Regions from separate parts of the Thermoanaerobacter uzonensis DSM 18761 genome, predicted to be linked through region 3. Evidence: riboswitches for the same ligand, from Rfam matches in the RefSeq annotation. Region 3 holds a riboswitch; each other region holds the start of a gene.
The links. A riboswitch is a leader RNA that binds a small molecule or an ion and turns the genes downstream of it on or off. The one in region 3 is predicted to bind cyclic di-AMP.
Positions count from the first base shown of each region.

Region 1: linked by a shared signal. The riboswitch ahead of BUB32_RS09615 (NAD/NADP-dependent octopine/nopaline dehydrogenase family protein) and the one ahead of BUB32_RS07815 (cell wall hydrolase) in region 3 are both predicted to bind cyclic di-AMP.
Region 2: linked by a shared signal. The riboswitch ahead of BUB32_RS09395 (C40 family peptidase) and the one ahead of BUB32_RS07815 (cell wall hydrolase) in region 3 are both predicted to bind cyclic di-AMP.

Region 1 covers NZ_FQUR01000015.1:66,526-72,083, forward strand. Annotated here, with positions in the region: gene yqeK (bis(5'-nucleosyl)-tetraphosphatase (symmetrical) YqeK) at 1-400, shown strand, start outside; gene BUB32_RS09600 (LCP family protein) at 397-1,587, shown strand; gene rsfS (ribosome silencing factor) at 1,604-1,957, shown strand; gene BUB32_RS09610 (helix-turn-helix transcriptional regulator) at 2,094-2,744, shown strand; cyclic di-AMP (ydaO/yuaA leader) riboswitch at 2,807-2,940, shown strand; gene BUB32_RS09615 (NAD/NADP-dependent octopine/nopaline dehydrogenase family protein) at 3,042-4,142, shown strand; gene BUB32_RS09620 (cobalamin-dependent protein) at 4,139-5,558, shown strand, end outside.
Region 2 covers NZ_FQUR01000015.1:30,221-35,778, reverse strand. Annotated here, with positions in the region: gene typA (translational GTPase TypA) at 59-1,882, opposite strand; gene BUB32_RS09395 (C40 family peptidase) at 2,089-3,012, opposite strand; cyclic di-AMP (ydaO/yuaA leader) riboswitch at 3,018-3,150, opposite strand; tRNA gene BUB32_RS09390 (tRNA-Leu) at 3,308-3,392, opposite strand; gene BUB32_RS09380 (peptide ABC transporter substrate-binding protein) at 4,075-5,558, opposite strand, start outside.
Region 3 covers NZ_FQUR01000012.1:12,537-18,094, forward strand. Annotated here, with positions in the region: partial or broken gene BUB32_RS13415 (SHOCT domain-containing protein) at 34-108, shown strand; gene BUB32_RS07810 (TMEM165/GDT1 family protein) at 348-908, shown strand; gene BUB32_RS07815 (cell wall hydrolase) at 962-1,765, opposite strand; cyclic di-AMP (ydaO/yuaA leader) riboswitch at 1,765-1,891, opposite strand; gene BUB32_RS07820 (sensor histidine kinase) at 1,926-3,308, opposite strand; gene BUB32_RS07825 (response regulator transcription factor) at 3,298-3,987, opposite strand; gene aroA (3-phosphoshikimate 1-carboxyvinyltransferase) at 4,006-5,277, opposite strand; gene BUB32_RS07835 (prephenate dehydrogenase) at 5,287-5,558, opposite strand, start outside.

The sequences.
Region 1 (5,558 bases), on a different contig from region 3:
ACTTTTAAAGTTTGCTCAAAGATATGGAATTGAAGTAGATGAAGTTTTAAAAAATGCACCTTTTCTTTTACACGGTCCTATAGGTGCACATTTGGTAGAAGAAATTTTTGGGATAAAAGATCAAGAAATAAAAAAGGCAATTGCTCTTCATACTACTGGTGATGTCAATATGAGCCTTTTGGATGAAATAGTATTTCTTGCAGATTATATAGAGCCTAATAGAGATTTTAAAGGAGTAGAGGAATTAAGGCGATTAGCTGAGGAAAATTTAGGCCTTGCTTTGTTAAAGTCTTTTGATAGTACGATTTGTTATGTTTTAGAGAGGAGACTACTTCTTTATGAGAAAACAGTAAAAGCTCGAAACTATATTCTTCTGAAACTTGGGAGTGGAGATAAATGAGAAAGGTAATAAAAATTGTATCTGTGTTATTATTGTTAATTTTATTGTCTGTAGGAGTAGGGGGGTATATTTATTTAAAGTCTCTGAATCCTTCAGATGCCTTTTTGATGAAAAAAAGCAGTGAAAACAAAAATTCAGAAACGATTCAGAAAATAAATATATTGGTTTTGGGAGTTGATGAAACATCACCAACAGATCCAAGGCGTTCTGATACTATGATATTATTATCTTATAATCCTAAAACTAATAAAGCTTATATCTTATCTATTCCAAGAGATACAATGATTAAACTTGACAAATATGGGACACAAAAGATAAACGCTGCTTATCCAATAGGTGGGCCTCAGTTGGCGATGGATACGGTGTCACAGCTTATTGGAGAACCTGTTGATTATTATGTAAAGATTGGATATGAAGGTTTTAAACAGTTAGTAGATGATTTAGGCGGAGTAGAGATGAACGTTCCTATGGACATGAATTATGATGACAATGCGGGAAATCTTCACATACATTTGAAAAAAGGTGTACAGCTTTTGGATGGAGAAAAGGCTTTACAGTTGGTGAGATTTAGACATGGGTATGCAGAACAAGATTTAGAAAGGGTCAAAGTACAAAGAGAATTTTTGTTAGCAATGTTTGAAAAAGCTAAAAACCCCAGTACTTTGTTAAAAATTCATCGTATATTAAAAACCATAAATCAATACGTAGAAACAAACATACCACCTGTTACTATGCTAAAGTATGCAGATTACCTTTTGAAACTTGACAAAGACAATATAAAAACAGCTACTTTGCCTGGTACTCCTCAGTACATTGATGGGATTGCTTATTATATTACAGATCCCCAAGAAGTAAGACAATTTATGGCGAATTTAGATGGCAATATAGATGATAAAACTAATGAGATGACAGTTAACAAAAATATAAAAATAGAGGTTTTAAATGGCGGTGGTGTACCAGGAGTAGCCGCAAAGACAGCTGATTTGTTAAAACAACAAGGGTATGATGTAGTGAAAATAGGGAATGTAATAGGTACCACTTACAACACTACTCAGATAATTAATAGGACTGATGATAAAAAAGTAGTAGAAGATTTGAAAAAAATTTTAAAAAATGCTATCGTAGTGGAAGATACAAATGGAGGCAGTAGTGTTGATATAACTATAATTTTGGGAAAAAATATATAAAGTGGAGGTTGATTTAGTGATAGACGTAAAAGATAAGGTATTTAAAATCTATAAAGTTTTAGAAGATAAGAAAGCTTCTGATATAAAGATTTTGTATATAGGAGACTTAACAATTGTTGCAGATTATTTTATTATTGCCACTGGCAATTCGGATACTCACGTTAAAGCATTGATAGACGAAATTGAAAAAAAACTTATGGAAGACGGCATTTTTGTTGGTCATATTGAAGGTTACAATTGGGGTAAGTGGGTTTTAATGGATTATGGTGATGTAATAGTTCACATATTTCAACAACCCGAAAGGGAATTTTATAATTTAGAAAGATTGTGGGCAGATGCAAAGGAAATAGTGCTTGACAACCTTGTTTGAGGCATGTATAATAACGTTAATAAATTTTTTATTAATATCTTATCTTTTGTGCGGATATTTTTATAGCCCTATCAGTAATTTTTCATTACCTCATTGAATATATTTAATATTGTATGATTAGGGGGATTTAAAGCCAATGAAGACACATCCTATCTTGAAGAGCATAATCCCTATGATGGAAGGAATAGCACATACGTTTGGAAAAAATTGTGAAGTAGCATTGCATGACTTTTCTTCTCCACAAAGTCCAATTATCGCAATTGTAAACGGGCATGTAACAGGAAGAGATGTAGGGAGCCCTTTACCTGAAACTATATCGAAAGTATTAAAATCTGATAACGTAGAAAATTTAACAAATTACAAAAATAAAGGCAAAGATGGAAAAATTTTAAAGTCATCTGCTCTTTTTATAAAAGATGAAAATGGTAAACCTGTTGGATGCCTTACCATCAATATTGATATTTCGGAATTTATAATGGTAAAAAATACTTTATCAGAGTTTTGTGATGTGACGGATACCAATGAAGAGGCTCGAGAGGCTTATACAGGTAGTGTTAGCGATGTGCTGGAAAGTATAGTAAACACAACGTTAGAAAATTACGGGAAACCTGTGAATTTCATGACAAAAGAAGAGAAGGTACAAGTGGTTAAGATGTTGGATGAAAAAGGGACTTTTTTGATAAGAGGTGCTGTGGATTACGTAGCAAAAATATTGTGTGTTTCCAGATATACTATATATAATTACTTAGATGAAATAAGGGTAGGAGAGGATTTTGGGAAATATTAGTATGTTTTCCTTTACAACTTTTTGATTTTATGATATAATAAAAATAAATTGAAAATTAAATAAAATGCTAAACGCTGAATTCGTAAAGAAGCGGGGGAACCACTTTCCGGGGTGAATCCATCTTTGTAATAAGATGGTAGGGTTATCTTTCGACCCGAATCCGTCAGCTAACCTCGTAAGCGTTGAAAGAGGAGGATGATAGCATTGGTGTCTTTTTGTGTCTTTTCAGACACCGAAGGTTAAAGCTATAGATTTTCCTCTATAGCTTTTTCATTTCTTTAAAAGGGGGTAGTCAAAATGAAGCAACTCTCTTTTGCAGTAATTGGAGCTGGGAATGGGGGTCAAGCGATATCCGGGCATCTCGCTTTAAAAGGTTATAAAGTTAATTTGTTCAATAGAACCTATCAAAAATTACTTCCTATTATAGAAAAAGGTGGAATTGAACTAGAAGGAGAAGTGGAAGGCTTTGGTAAGTTAAATGTGATAACTGATGACATGGAGAAAGCTATTAGAGATGTTGACATAATTTTAGTTGTAGTTCCTGCTTCTGCCCATTATAAAATTGCTGAAGAGATGCTGCCATATCTTAAGGATGGTCAAATAATTGTATTAAATCCTGGAAGAACTGGTGGTGCTTTAGAGCTTTATAATGTTATAAGAAAAAGAGGAGATTTAGATGTAGTTATTGCAGAAACAGATACTTTTATATATGCCTGCAGGTCTTCCATGGGAAAATCGAAAATATATAAGATAAAGGAAGTTGTATCTGTTGCTGCAATACCTAAAGATAGAACACAAATGGTGGTGGAAGCACTTAATACTGCCTTTTCTCAATTTATTCCAGCACAAAATGTTCTTGAAACGAGTTTTAACAATTTTGGAGCTGTTTTTCATCCTACACCCACTCTTTTGAATGCAGCGAGAATAGAAACTACTAAAGGTAATTTTGAATATTATCGTGAAGGTATTTCTCCTTCTGTTGCAAAGATATTGGAGAAAATAGACAATGAGAGAATGATGGTGGCAAAAACCCTGGGTGTAAACGCTATTTCAGCTAAAAGATGGCTAAAAGAAAGTTATAATACGGAAGGAGAAAATCTATATGAGGCAATTCAAAATACAAAAGCTTATGTTGGTTTATTAGCTCCTCAAACATTAGACTGTCGTTATATATTTGAAGACGTTCCTATGAGTTTGGTGCCTATGTCTTCTATAGGGAAAGAAATAGGCATTAAGACTCCAACTATTGATGCTGTTATACATCTTGCTTCAGTTATGCATGGAAAAGATTATTGGAAAATTGGAAGAACGGCTGAAAAGCTTGGCATACAAGGTATGACAGTTGAAGAAATTATAGAATTGGTGGAAGGAAAAAGAAAGGAGGTAACGACAGCATGAAAAAGTTAATTGTAGCGGCAGCGATAGGCAATTGCGTCCATGTAGCAGGTGTGTATAATTTTTTGAGATTTGCAGAACAGCAAGGTTATGAGACTGTATTTTTAGGCCCTGCAGTTCCTATTAAAAAATTGATTGAAGCTGTTAAAGAACATAAGCCAGAGATTGTAGGAGTAAGCTTTAGACTAACTCCGTCAGCTCTTGAAAAACTTTTAGAAGAACTTAAAAGAGAAATAGAATTTAACAATTTAAAAGATATAAAATGGGTGTTTGGTGGTACAGAACCTAATGCAGAAGTAGCGAGAAGGTCGGGAATATTTGCAGCAGTTTTTGATGGTAAAAATGGCGATGAAGCTACAATTAATTTTTTAAGAGGAGGAAGTACAAATCATAGACAGCGGGTTTTTGCTGATACACTAATAGGAAGAATAGAGGACAAATTCCCCTATCCTATCATAAGACACCACTTTGGGCTTCCTTCATTGGAAGATACTATAGAAGGTGTTAAGAAGATAGCAGAGGCAGAAATTTTAGATGTAATTTCTCTTGCCCCAGACCAAAATGCACAAGAACACTTCTTTGATAAAAAATATGACAAAGCTTTAGATGGAGCAGGCGGTGTCCCTATAAGAAAGGAAGAAGACTTATTAAGGATATATGAGGCTTCAAGAAGAGGTAATTATCCTCTTTTAAGGTGCTATAGTGGCACAAATGACGTATTTAAGATGGCAGAAATGCTTTTAAGAACGATCCACAATGCGTGGGCAGCAATACCACTTAGCTGGTACAATGTTCTCGATGGAAGAGGTCCAAGAGATGTTAATACTTCAATCAGAGAAAATCAACAATTGATGAAATGGCACGCCGAAAGGGGTGTACCAGTGGAGGTAAATGAGCCACACCATTGGAGCTTGAGGGATGCTCATGATGTAATTGGGGTAACAATGGCATATCTTGCGGCATATAATGCAAAGAAAATGGGTGTTAGAGACTATGTAGCTCAGTTTATGTTTAACGTGCCTGCTTCTATTTCACCAAAAATGGATTTGGCAAAGATGTTGGCTAAGATAGAGCTAATAGAAGAATTGCAAGATGAAAATTTCAGAGTTATAAGGCAAGCAAGAGCAGGACTTGCAAGTTTTCCAACTGACCTTTTAGAGGCTAAAGGCCAATTGGCTTCTAGTGCTTATCTCTCTATGGCTATAAGACCTCATATATATCACGTAGTGGGATATTGTGAAGCTCATCATGCTGCAACGCCAGAAGATATAATTGAAAGCGTTAAAATAGTAAAAGCCGTGATAAAAAACTCTATGTTTGGAATGCCTGATTTGACTCAGGATAAAGAAGTAATTCAAAGAAAAGAACAGTTAAAGAAAGAGACAAGGGTTTTATTGGAAGCGATAAAGAGCTTGGCAC
Region 2 (5,558 bases), on a different contig from region 3:
TATCCTATTTTAAAAAATTTTTACTTTGTCAACAAGCTGAAGGATCCATAAAGCTCCTTTATTTGTTATATTTGGCATTTTTATATCTCTGTTGAGAATCCAAAATCTTTTTTCGTATTCTAATGCTTTGAGGAGTAACTTCAACCAATTCATCATTATCTATAAATTCTAATGCTTCTTCTAAAGACATCTTTTTTACAGGTGATAACCTCAAAGCTTCATCCGCCGTTGCAGACCTTAAATTTGTCACATGTTTTTTCTTACATACATTGACATCAATATCTTCACTTCTTGAATTAACTCCCACAACCATCCCTTCATACACTTTTGTACCTGGCTCTATAAAAAGTGTACCTCTCTCTTGAGCATTGTAAAGGCCATAAGTTGTCGCAACTCCTGTCTCAAAAGCTATAAGAGCGCCTCTCGTACGAGAAGGAATGTCTCCTTTGTAAGGTTCATAATCATAAAAGACAGAGGTCATTATGCCATTTCCTTTTGTATCTGTTAAAAATTCAGACCGATACCCTATTAAGCCTCGTGTAGGTATTTTAAACTTAAGCCTTATAGTTCCTGGCTTTAATGTGTGCATATCCATCAATTCAGCTTTTCTCGGCCCTAATTTTTCCATTACAACTCCCATATATTCTTCAGGAATATCTATTGTCAAAAGTTCAACAGGTTCCATTTTTACACCATTTATTTCTTTAAAAATCACCGTAGGTTTAGAAACCTGCAATTCATACCCTTCCCGTCTCATAGTCTCAATTGAAATAGAAAGATGCAGCTCTCCTCTTCCAGACACCTTAAAAGAATCAGTAGAATCTGTTTCTTCAACTCGTAACGCGACGTTTGTCTCTAGCTCTTTAAAAAGCCTTTCTCTTAAATGTCTTGAAGTAACGTATTTACCCTCAGTTCCAGCAAAAGGACTGGTATTTACACTAAAAGTCATAGAAACTGTAGGCTCTTCTATTCGAACAAAGTCTACCGCTTCAGGATTATCCTTATCTGCAATGGTCTCTCCAATCTCAATATCGCTTATGCCAGAAACCGCCACAATATCTCCCAAGCTTGCTTCTTCTACTTGCACTCTTTTTAATCCTTCAAACTGATATAGATTATTTATGTGAACTTTTTGTATTGACCCATCTCTTTTACATATAGACGCTTCTTCCCCTGAAATTATTTTTCCTCTAACTACTTTTCCAATGGCAATTCTCCCAATGTAATCATCATAATCTAAAGTAGTCACTATAAGTTGCAATGGTGCCTCAATATCTCCCATTGGTGCAGGAATATAGTCTAAAATTGTATCAAAAAGAGGTCTCAAGTCATGAGACTCTTCTTCTAAACTTAATTTTGCTATACCTTCTTTTGCAGATGTGTAGACAACAGGGAAATCAATTTGGTCATCATTTGCTCCTAATTCAATAAATAAATCTAAAACTTCGTCAATAACCTCTTCCGGTCTTGCATCAGGTCTATCAATTTTATTTATAACAACTATAGGTTTTAGATCCAGTTCCAACGCTTTACTTAACACAAAACGGGTCTGCGGCATAGGTCCTTCAAAAGAATCCACCAGCAAAAGTACCCCATCTACCATTTTTAATACTCGCTCTACTTCACCGCTAAAATCTGCATGTCCTGGTGTATCAACTATATTTATTTTCACATCTTTATATCGTATAGCGGTATTTTTAGCAAGAATTGTTATGCCTCTTTCTCTTTCCAAATCATTAAAATCCAAGATTCTTTCCTCAACTTTTTCATTTTCCCTAAAAATACCGCTTTGTTTAAGCATGGCATCAACCAAAGTAGTTTTTCCATGATCAACATGAGCAATAATGGCTATATTTCTTACATCTTCTCTTACAAATTTCATAAGGTATCTCCTTCCATAAAATAGGCTATATCGCGTATACAGTATTATATAATATCTCAAGGAATAAAAATAGTCAATATAAAAAAGAGCACTCTCTACGAGCACTCTCCGTTTGCTTACAAAATCCCATGAGATTAATAAAATTTTTAAAAAAATCCTTACATCGTCCCTTAAATATTCCACCGGGCCAACACTAATAGTTGACCCTATTTTATAATACGTCTCGCAGTAACGTAATGATCCCTATAATATCCTTCATATAAGGGACTTATCATAACCATTCCCCTACCTGAAGAACTATTTATAAATTCCCCATTGCCTATGTATATTCCTACATGATTTATAACACTGCTTCCCAGCGTCTTAAAAAACACTAAATCTCCTGGAACTAAACTGTCATAACTAACCTTTTCTCCTACTGTAGCTTGCTCATCTGCAGTTCTTGGCAAAGCAAAGCCAAAATTCCTAAATACATAGTAAACAAAGCCGGAACAATCAAATCCTTTTGGAGTTGAACCTCCATAGACATAAGGAGTTCCAACAAAAGATTTAGCAAAATCTATTAACTTATCTGCCAAACTTCTATCTACTTCGCCTCTTGAAACATTCGATGAGCTTCTTACTGCTAAATATTCTCCGTAAATCCATCCTTCTCTTCCATCAGAAAGCTTTATCTTGTACCACCCATTTTGATTATCTAATACAGTCACTGTAGTATTTTTGTTAAGCTGTGTTATAATTCTACCCGATAAACCCGCTTCACTTCTCACATTAACATAACTACCTGTCACTATACCAACACTTGCTGATCTTTCCGAATCTCCTCTTGAGACATTAGAAGGATTTCTTACAGATAAATATTCACCAAAAATCCATCCTTCTCTTCCATCAAAAAGCTTTATCTTGTACCACCCGTTTTGCTTATCTAACACCGTCACTGTGTCATTCCAATTTAAGCGAGTAATAATATTTCCTGATAAGCTTCCTTGAGTTCGCACATTTACATAATTGCCTGTCACCTTTCCAATTCCTAATACTTCCGCAAACGCCGGGTTCAAAAAAGAACTACCTATCAGCGTCGCGCCAAACACAGAAATTCCAAAAATCATCTTTCCTATTCGCTGATCCACTGCAAATCTCCTTCCTTTATTGCCTCCGGAGTTAGCTGTCGGGTGCGGGACAGAAGGTATCCCTACTGCAGCTTAAAGCTACAGATTAACCCCAAAAAGCGGTTCCTCCGTACCTTTCGGATTCGGCAAGATTGCATATTTTGTCCTTTTGTCTTATCTTATCATATTACATAGTCAAAGTCAATGTTTACATTACATTTTCTTAAACTTTTTAATCTTTTTTTAATATATTTTATAAAAAATTAATAATTTGTGTGACAAAAAAATAAAAGGCTTAACGCCTCTTTCTCTTTTATGGTGCGGAGGGTGGGACTTGAACCCACACGGGAAACCCCATACGCCCCTCAAACGTACGCGTCTGCCAGTTCCGCCACCACCGCATGCTTTATTTAATTTCGTCACACTATGAATTATATAATCTTTTTAGGTCAGTGTCAATACCTATTTTTAGTCCTGTGTTATTATTTTGTGATATTGTCATATTAAAAGTATTCTACTAATTTATTTCTTAGTCTTTCTTATTAATTATGAAAATTAACGAATACCCTGATACAACAGCCAGTGCATTAATGATATGCTCTGATATATATACTAGATAGAAGAAATCTAACGAAACAGGGTAAAAATAGGGAAAAACTATGATAACTAAAGGTAAAATAAAAGTTAATAAATATTTATAATTTATCCCCCATTTACCTTTTTTCTTAGCTTCACTCAAAAAAAAGGGAATAGTTAATAATATCCCTAAAACAAAATAAAAAATTAGATTGCTCCATATAAGTATTATTTGGTTATATGTAATTTCCGAAATACGGTTCATCTTTTGAAGTAATATGTTACTTACAATTAAATAAGTATATATTAGCAGTATAAAAACAATCTTAAACTTTACATTTTCTTTTTTCATTAACAATCTTCCTTTCTTTATTTTTGTCAACTATTATTCTGTTAAGGATGGTGTCAAGATACTGTAGGATAATTTTCAGTACAACCCTTGAAATATCTTAAATCAAAGTTTTTACGGTATGCTTGTTTTTCTTTAAATTCTAGGATAACTTTACACTACTTTTTTATATACCATTTTTCTATATTGTTAAAAACATTAAATCCAGTAGGGCCCACAACTTTTACATTGTCATATGCCATAACTGCTCCTTCAATATAGAAAAGGCCAATTATGGGTTGTTCCTCTAAAAAAACTTCTTCCAAAGCTTGATAATCTGTTTTTAAAGAATTCTCTTGTGAATCATAAAAAATTCTACTATATATTTCATCAACTTTAGAATTACTATAACCCATAAAATTGTCTTTGCCTTTTGTCATAAACATTGTAGACATATCTTGATTATAACTTAAATTCCACTCCATTAACGCCAAATCAAATTTACCTGAATATACAGAACTTAGTAAATTGTCCCAATCTTTTGGTACAATGTTTATTTCAATTCCTACATCTTTTAAATTATTCTTTATAATTTGAGCAACTTTAATCAAATATGGATTATTTGCATTTACCAGCAAATCAAATTTGAGCTGATAAGTTCCATTGCTTCTTATCCCTTTAACTAAATTCCAACCACTTTCCTCTAATATTTTATTTGCCTCTTTTATATCGTAACTATGAGATACTATTTTATTGCTATAAAGCCATGAATCAGGACGGACCGGAATACATGACTTTAACCCATGACTAAAATATACTTCTTTTAAAATTTTGTCAACATCTATTCCATAGCACATTGCTTTCCTGACATTTGAATCTTTCAAAGCTGGATTTTGATAATTAGGAGCCATAAATACATAATCTTGCATAACATATTTGTAAATATTTACATTTGAAAGTTCTTTATACTTATCCCAGTCTATGTCATTTAAAAAAGTAAAATCTGCTTCTTTGCTTTGAAAAGATGTTATCATAGCATTTTCATTAGGCACAATTTTAAATACTATACTATCTATATAAGGTTTGTCGCCTCTATAATAAGGATTTCTTTCAAAAATAACTTCTCTGCCAACGCTGTAAGAAGATATCTTATATGGCCCTGTACCAATAGGTACAATATCTTTATTTAAAATATCTTCCTTACCTTTATATTGATGCTCTGCTAGAATAGGAAAAGTAAACAAAGCTATTGGGTTCGCAACAGGTTTATTTAGAATAATTTCAAATTCATAATCCCCGTTTGTCTTATAAGAGGAGAGATAGTTAATGAGAATGTCCTTATAAGGGCTTTTTACATCATTACTTTTAAAAGAATCAAAAGTAAATTTTACATCATTAGCCGTAAAACTTACTCCATCCTGCCATTTAACATTCTTTTTTAAATAAAATTTTATATTAAGTCCACTTATTTCCCAATTTTCTGCTAATTGAGGAACAGGCTTTAAAGTTTTATCCAAGGTAACTAATCCTTCTAATGACAAATTCAACATTTGTCTTACTCGTTCATTGTCATTTAAAAAAGGATTTAATGTATCAAAAGAAGTGATATTTATTCTTAAAGTGCCACCCTCTGCAGGCTTTTCTTTTTCAATATCAGTTTTAT
Region 3 (5,558 bases):
TATTAAAAGAAGTTTATCAAACTATTTTCATAAGCCAAGTTAAGGTACGCTCGCGGTGAAATTACTTCAGACGAGTATACAGGAATAGTTAAAATGTTAAAAAAATAAGCTAAATAATTTGGCATTATTGCTGTTTACATTGCTCCTATTGACATTTTATGATAAATTTTTTACAATATATTGAGTAGAGGGGAGTAGTTCGCATAGCTTATATGTGGTAAAGTCAACATATCGGGAAACCCTGGCTTTACCTTAAAGAACGAGACCTTTACATAATATGTTTTACATATTATGTAAAGGTCTTAATTTATTTATAGAGGAAATATAATAGTTGGGGAGGCAATAAAATGGAGGCACTTGTCACATCATTTATCCTTATCTTTACTTCTGAGATGGGAGATAAGTCACAGCTCATGTCAATGGCCTTTGCTACTCTTTTTAAAGTAAGGACTGTTCTTATAAGTATATTTATCGCAGCCTTGATAAACAATGGTATTGCTGTGATATTTGGTTCGTATATCACCGAATACATTCCCATTTTTTATATAAAATTTTCAGCTGCTTTATTATTTTTGTTTTTTGGAATTTCAACTTTAATAGAGGAAGAAACAAAACAGGAAAAAATAAAAAATTCAAAATACAGTCCTGTTGCAACTATTATAAGTACATATGTACTATCAGAATTTGGAGACAAAACGCAATTGGCTGCTATAGCTTTGACTGCATCATACAACAGTCCTCTGTACATATTAATAGGTACTATGCTTGGGATATTTTTAGCAGATATATTAGGAATAATTGTAGGTATCTATTTCAATAAAAAAATTCCCTCTCAATACTTAAAATATCTATCTTCTTTCATATTCATCGCCTTTGGCCTTTCTACTTTGTATAAATTGTTTTTCTAAGCCAAAAACGGGTACTTAAATTGTACCCGTTTTTGGCCCTCTCATCGGAAGTTTTACCTGCCGTAACAGAAAACCATATTGCCTATTCTTGCCGCTATAGGAAGTGACCACAACCACGCATTAGTAGAACTTTGGTCAAAATAATACAATGCTCCGTTTGTTGGGTCAACACCACTTAACGCATCTCTTGCTGCACTTATAGCGTCAGCTGAGGCAGGTCTATTTATCCACCCATTTAACACAGGAGTAAATTGGTAATTTCCGTATGCATCGACTTGATATATCACGTCTTTTATAGTATTAGGGAAAATACCACTTTTAACTCTGTTTATTACTACGGCCGCAACTGCTACTTTAGCCTGGTATGGTTCTCCATCTGCTTCCGCGGTAACAAGTCGCGCAAGGAGGTCAAATTCCTCTTTTGTGTAGGGTATTACACCCCTTTCAATAGAACCTCTGCTGACATCCTGATATGTCCTATTAGAAGAAGTATCACGAGGTATAATAAAGACTTGTCCAGGATATATTATGTCGCTTTTGTATCCGTTTGCAGATTTGAGCATATCAACAGTAATGCCGTATTTTAAAGCAATTAAGTACAAGCTGTCACCTTTTTGGACAACATATGTGTTATCACTACCCGGCACTTGTAAAACTTGCCCTGGATATATTATTGTACTTTGAAGGCCGTTTAAAGACATCAGCTTAGTATAGGTAGTTCCGTATTTTTGACTTATACCCCATAAGGTATCGCCGGGTTTAACTGTGTAAGTTGCGGCAAATACTGATTGGGAAATAAACAATCCGGCTATAATTGATACGATGAGAGGTTTGACCTTGATGCGAATATTAAACATGTTGTTCCCCCTTTTGCCTCCGAGGTTAGTTGACGGGTTCGGGTTAGGGACACCCTACCACAAAAGTGGATTCACCCCAATTTAGTTCCCCCGTACCCCTTATCGGGGATTCGGCATATTTTTAACTAAATTATAGCCGGATATTTAACTTGTGTCCATATTAAACTGGTGGAAAGATAGGTAATGTTATGGTAAATTCACTGCCTTTCCCTAATTCACTTTTTACAATAACACTTCCTCTGTGTTCTTCGATAATCCATTTAGCAATAGCTAATCCCAACCCTGCACCACCTGTCTCTTTAGCTCTCGCTTTATCTACCCTGTAAAACCTATCAAAAATATGTGGAATATCTTCTTGTGGTATGCCTATGCCATCATCTTTAATTTTTATATAGGCTTTTGAATTATCTTTCCCCATTTCAATTTCTATATTGCCATCTGAAGAAGTGTATTTTGCTGCATTGTCTAAAAATATCCTTATAAGCTCTTTAATGAGTTTTTTGTCAGCCGTTATATTTATATCATTTTGCCCTTTCACAACTATATTTTTGTTTTCATTTAACATTTTTATTTCCTCTGCAACTTCTTTTATTACATCCTTTAAATTAAACTCTTCCTTATTTAACTTTATCGATTTATTGTCTCCTTTTGCCAACAGAAGGAGTCTTTCGATGAGATGTTCCATGTCTAACGTCTCTTTTTTAATCGCCTCTATGGCCTCTTGCAATACAGCCTTGTCATCTTTTCCCCATCTATCCAACATGTCAATATACCCTTTTATTACAGAAATTGGGGTTCTAAGTTCGTGAGAAGCATCTGAGACAAACATGTTCTGCCTTTTAAAAGAATCTTCCAACCTATCCAGCATGTCATTAAAGGTTTTTGCTAATCTTGTAAGTTCATCGTCTTCTCCATATATTTTAAGTCTTTTATTTAACCCATAGGCATCTATCTCTCTTACTTCTTTTGTCATATAATCCACAGGTCTTAAAGCCTTCTTCGTAACGAAATATCCTGCAATAAAGGACACAAAAATTCCTGCCGCATCCGCAAAAAACATCAAAATAAAAAGTAGTTTCAAAAACAAATATTCATTTTCCATGTCCTTTATCACTTGGATGTAGAAGACTTTATCGTCGCTTTTAAAAATGGTATTGATGTAAGTCAAATCCTTATCATATTTGTCAATTTTAATAGGAATATCTATATTTACATCGTGAGGAATATTAATTTTTTCTAATCTTTTAGAAGAATAAATGACATTCCCTTTTTCATCAAATATTTTTGTATAAATATTTTCATGTGGTATGCTTGAAAAAATCAAATCTTTTTCAGATAATTTGACGTCTCCTTTTATTTCCCCCAGTTTACTTTTTATAGCCTCTGCCTGGCTTGTTACTTGGTCCATTGCTTGGTATATTAAATAATATTTTAAGCCGTAAAGCACAGAAGCATTAAGCACAACCAGTATTACTGAAAAAACTACAGAATAAAGAAGAGCTATCCTTAAAGTTATACGGCGGGGCCACAACTTAATCTTCATCTTTATCCTCCTTCAAAGTGTACCCCACTCCTCTTATGGTGTGGATTAACTTCAGGTCAAAAGGGTCGTCAATTTTGCTCCTCAAATACCTTATATATACATCCACTATGTTAGTATCTCCATAATAATCATAGCCCCACACGCACTCAAGGATTTTTTCCCTTGTCAAAGCTATATTCGCATTTTTAATTAAAAACTCTAAAAGGTCAAATTCTTTCTTTGTAAGTTCAATTTTTATACCCGCTCTTCTTACTTCATGAGTTGTCAAATCCATAGTGATGTCGCTATATCTTAACACATCTTTTTTAAGATGCGGCTTTTTCTTTCTCAAAGCAGCCCTCACTCTTGCAAAAAGCTCTTCTATAGAAAAGGGTTTTGTCACATAGTCATCAGCTCCAATGTCAAGTCCTTCCACTTTGTCTTTTACTTCGTACTTGGCAGTAAGCATTATAACAGGTATGTCAGAATGTTCTCTTATTTTTTTTAAAACTTCAAATCCATCAATTCCCGGAAGCATTATGTCCAAAAGCACAAGGTCATAATCTCCTTCTAATGCCTCCTTTAAGCCAGAAGGTCCATCGTAAGTCACAGTGACAGTATATCCTTCATGTTCAAACTCCAATTGTAAAAAACGGGCTATGTGCTTTTCATCCTCTATGATAAGTATCTTTTCTTTCATCATTCATCACCAATGATATTATAGCATATCAAAGGTTTTATAAAAATCTGGATATGAAATATTTACACATTCAGCATTTTTTATCTTAGTTTCTCCTTCTGCTATAAGTCCAGCAACCCATAAAGACATGGCAATCCTGTGGTCGTTGTAACTTTCCACTGTATTTCCTCTTAAAAAACCCGTCCCTTCTATAATCATCCCATCTTCTGTTTCAAAAATTTTTGCTCCCATTTTCTTTAATTCTGAAGTGATTGTATTTATTCTATTGCTTTCTTTTACTTTTAACTCCTCGGCATCTTTTATCACTGTTTTCCCTTCTGCGAAGACTGCTGCAACTGCTATTACTGGAATTTCATCAATAAGCCTTGGAATAAGACTTCCTCCAATTTCAATTCCTTTTAGCCTTGAAGTCTTAACTGTTATATCCGCTACTTTTTCATTGTTTATAGTTCTTTCATTTGTTAAGACAATGTCTCCTCCCATCTCTTTTATCACATCGATAATACCAGTTCTTGTAAGATTTACATTTACATTTTTTATAGTAACCTCCGAATTTGGGACGAGAGTTGCAGCAACAATAAAATATGCTGCTGACGATATATCCCCTGGTACAATAACTCTCTGCCCATGTAATTTGTAACCAGGGTAACAAGTTATTTTTGTGCCATTTACATCCACTTTAGCACCAAAAGAACTAAACATGAGTTCCGTGTGATTCCTTGAAGGGTAGGGCTCTTCAATAGTCGTTTTATCATCAGCGTAAAGGCTTGCCAGCATTATGCTGGACTTAACCTGTGCACTGGCAATTGGCATTTTGTAATATATGCCTTTAAGTTTGTTTCCAAAAACCGTAAGAGGTACAAAATTTCCTTCTTTCGCGACTATTTCCGCTCCCATCATACTAAGAGGAGTTATCACTCTTCCCATAGGGCGTCTCTTTATAGAATCATCACCTGTAAGCGTTGTCTCAAACTTTTGACCAGCGAGAATACCCATCAAAAGCCGAATGGTAGTACCCGAATTTCCTACATCAAGGATTTTTTCGCTTTTATTTAAATAAAGCCCTTTTCCATGAACTTTAACATTTGTCTCTTTTAATTCAATGTCAACTCCCAAATTCTTCATACAATTAATAGTAGATATACAATCTTCTCCTAAAAGAAAATTTTCAATTTCTGTAATCCCTTCTGCAATTGACCCAATCATTACAGCCCTATGGGATATTGACTTGTCTCCAGGGACTGAGATAATACCTTTTAAAAATCTTTTCTTTTTAACTTCAATATCCATAACAACACCTCAAGTTATAGTGTTTCGATATTTTCTTGCATCTTCAAGAAACTTTTGTATGGTGTCAATATCGTCATTTTCTAAGTAACAAATAAAGTCACTTAGGACTTCCCTGTAATTTTTTAGTAACTCCAAAATAACTTTTTTGTTTGTACAAATTATGTCTTTCCATATTTCAGTCTGAGACAAGGCAATTCGCGTAGTATCTTTAAACCCACCAGCTGCGTATTTAAATGCTTCACTGCATTTATCATGAGCAAAATTCGTAAGGGTAGCAGAAA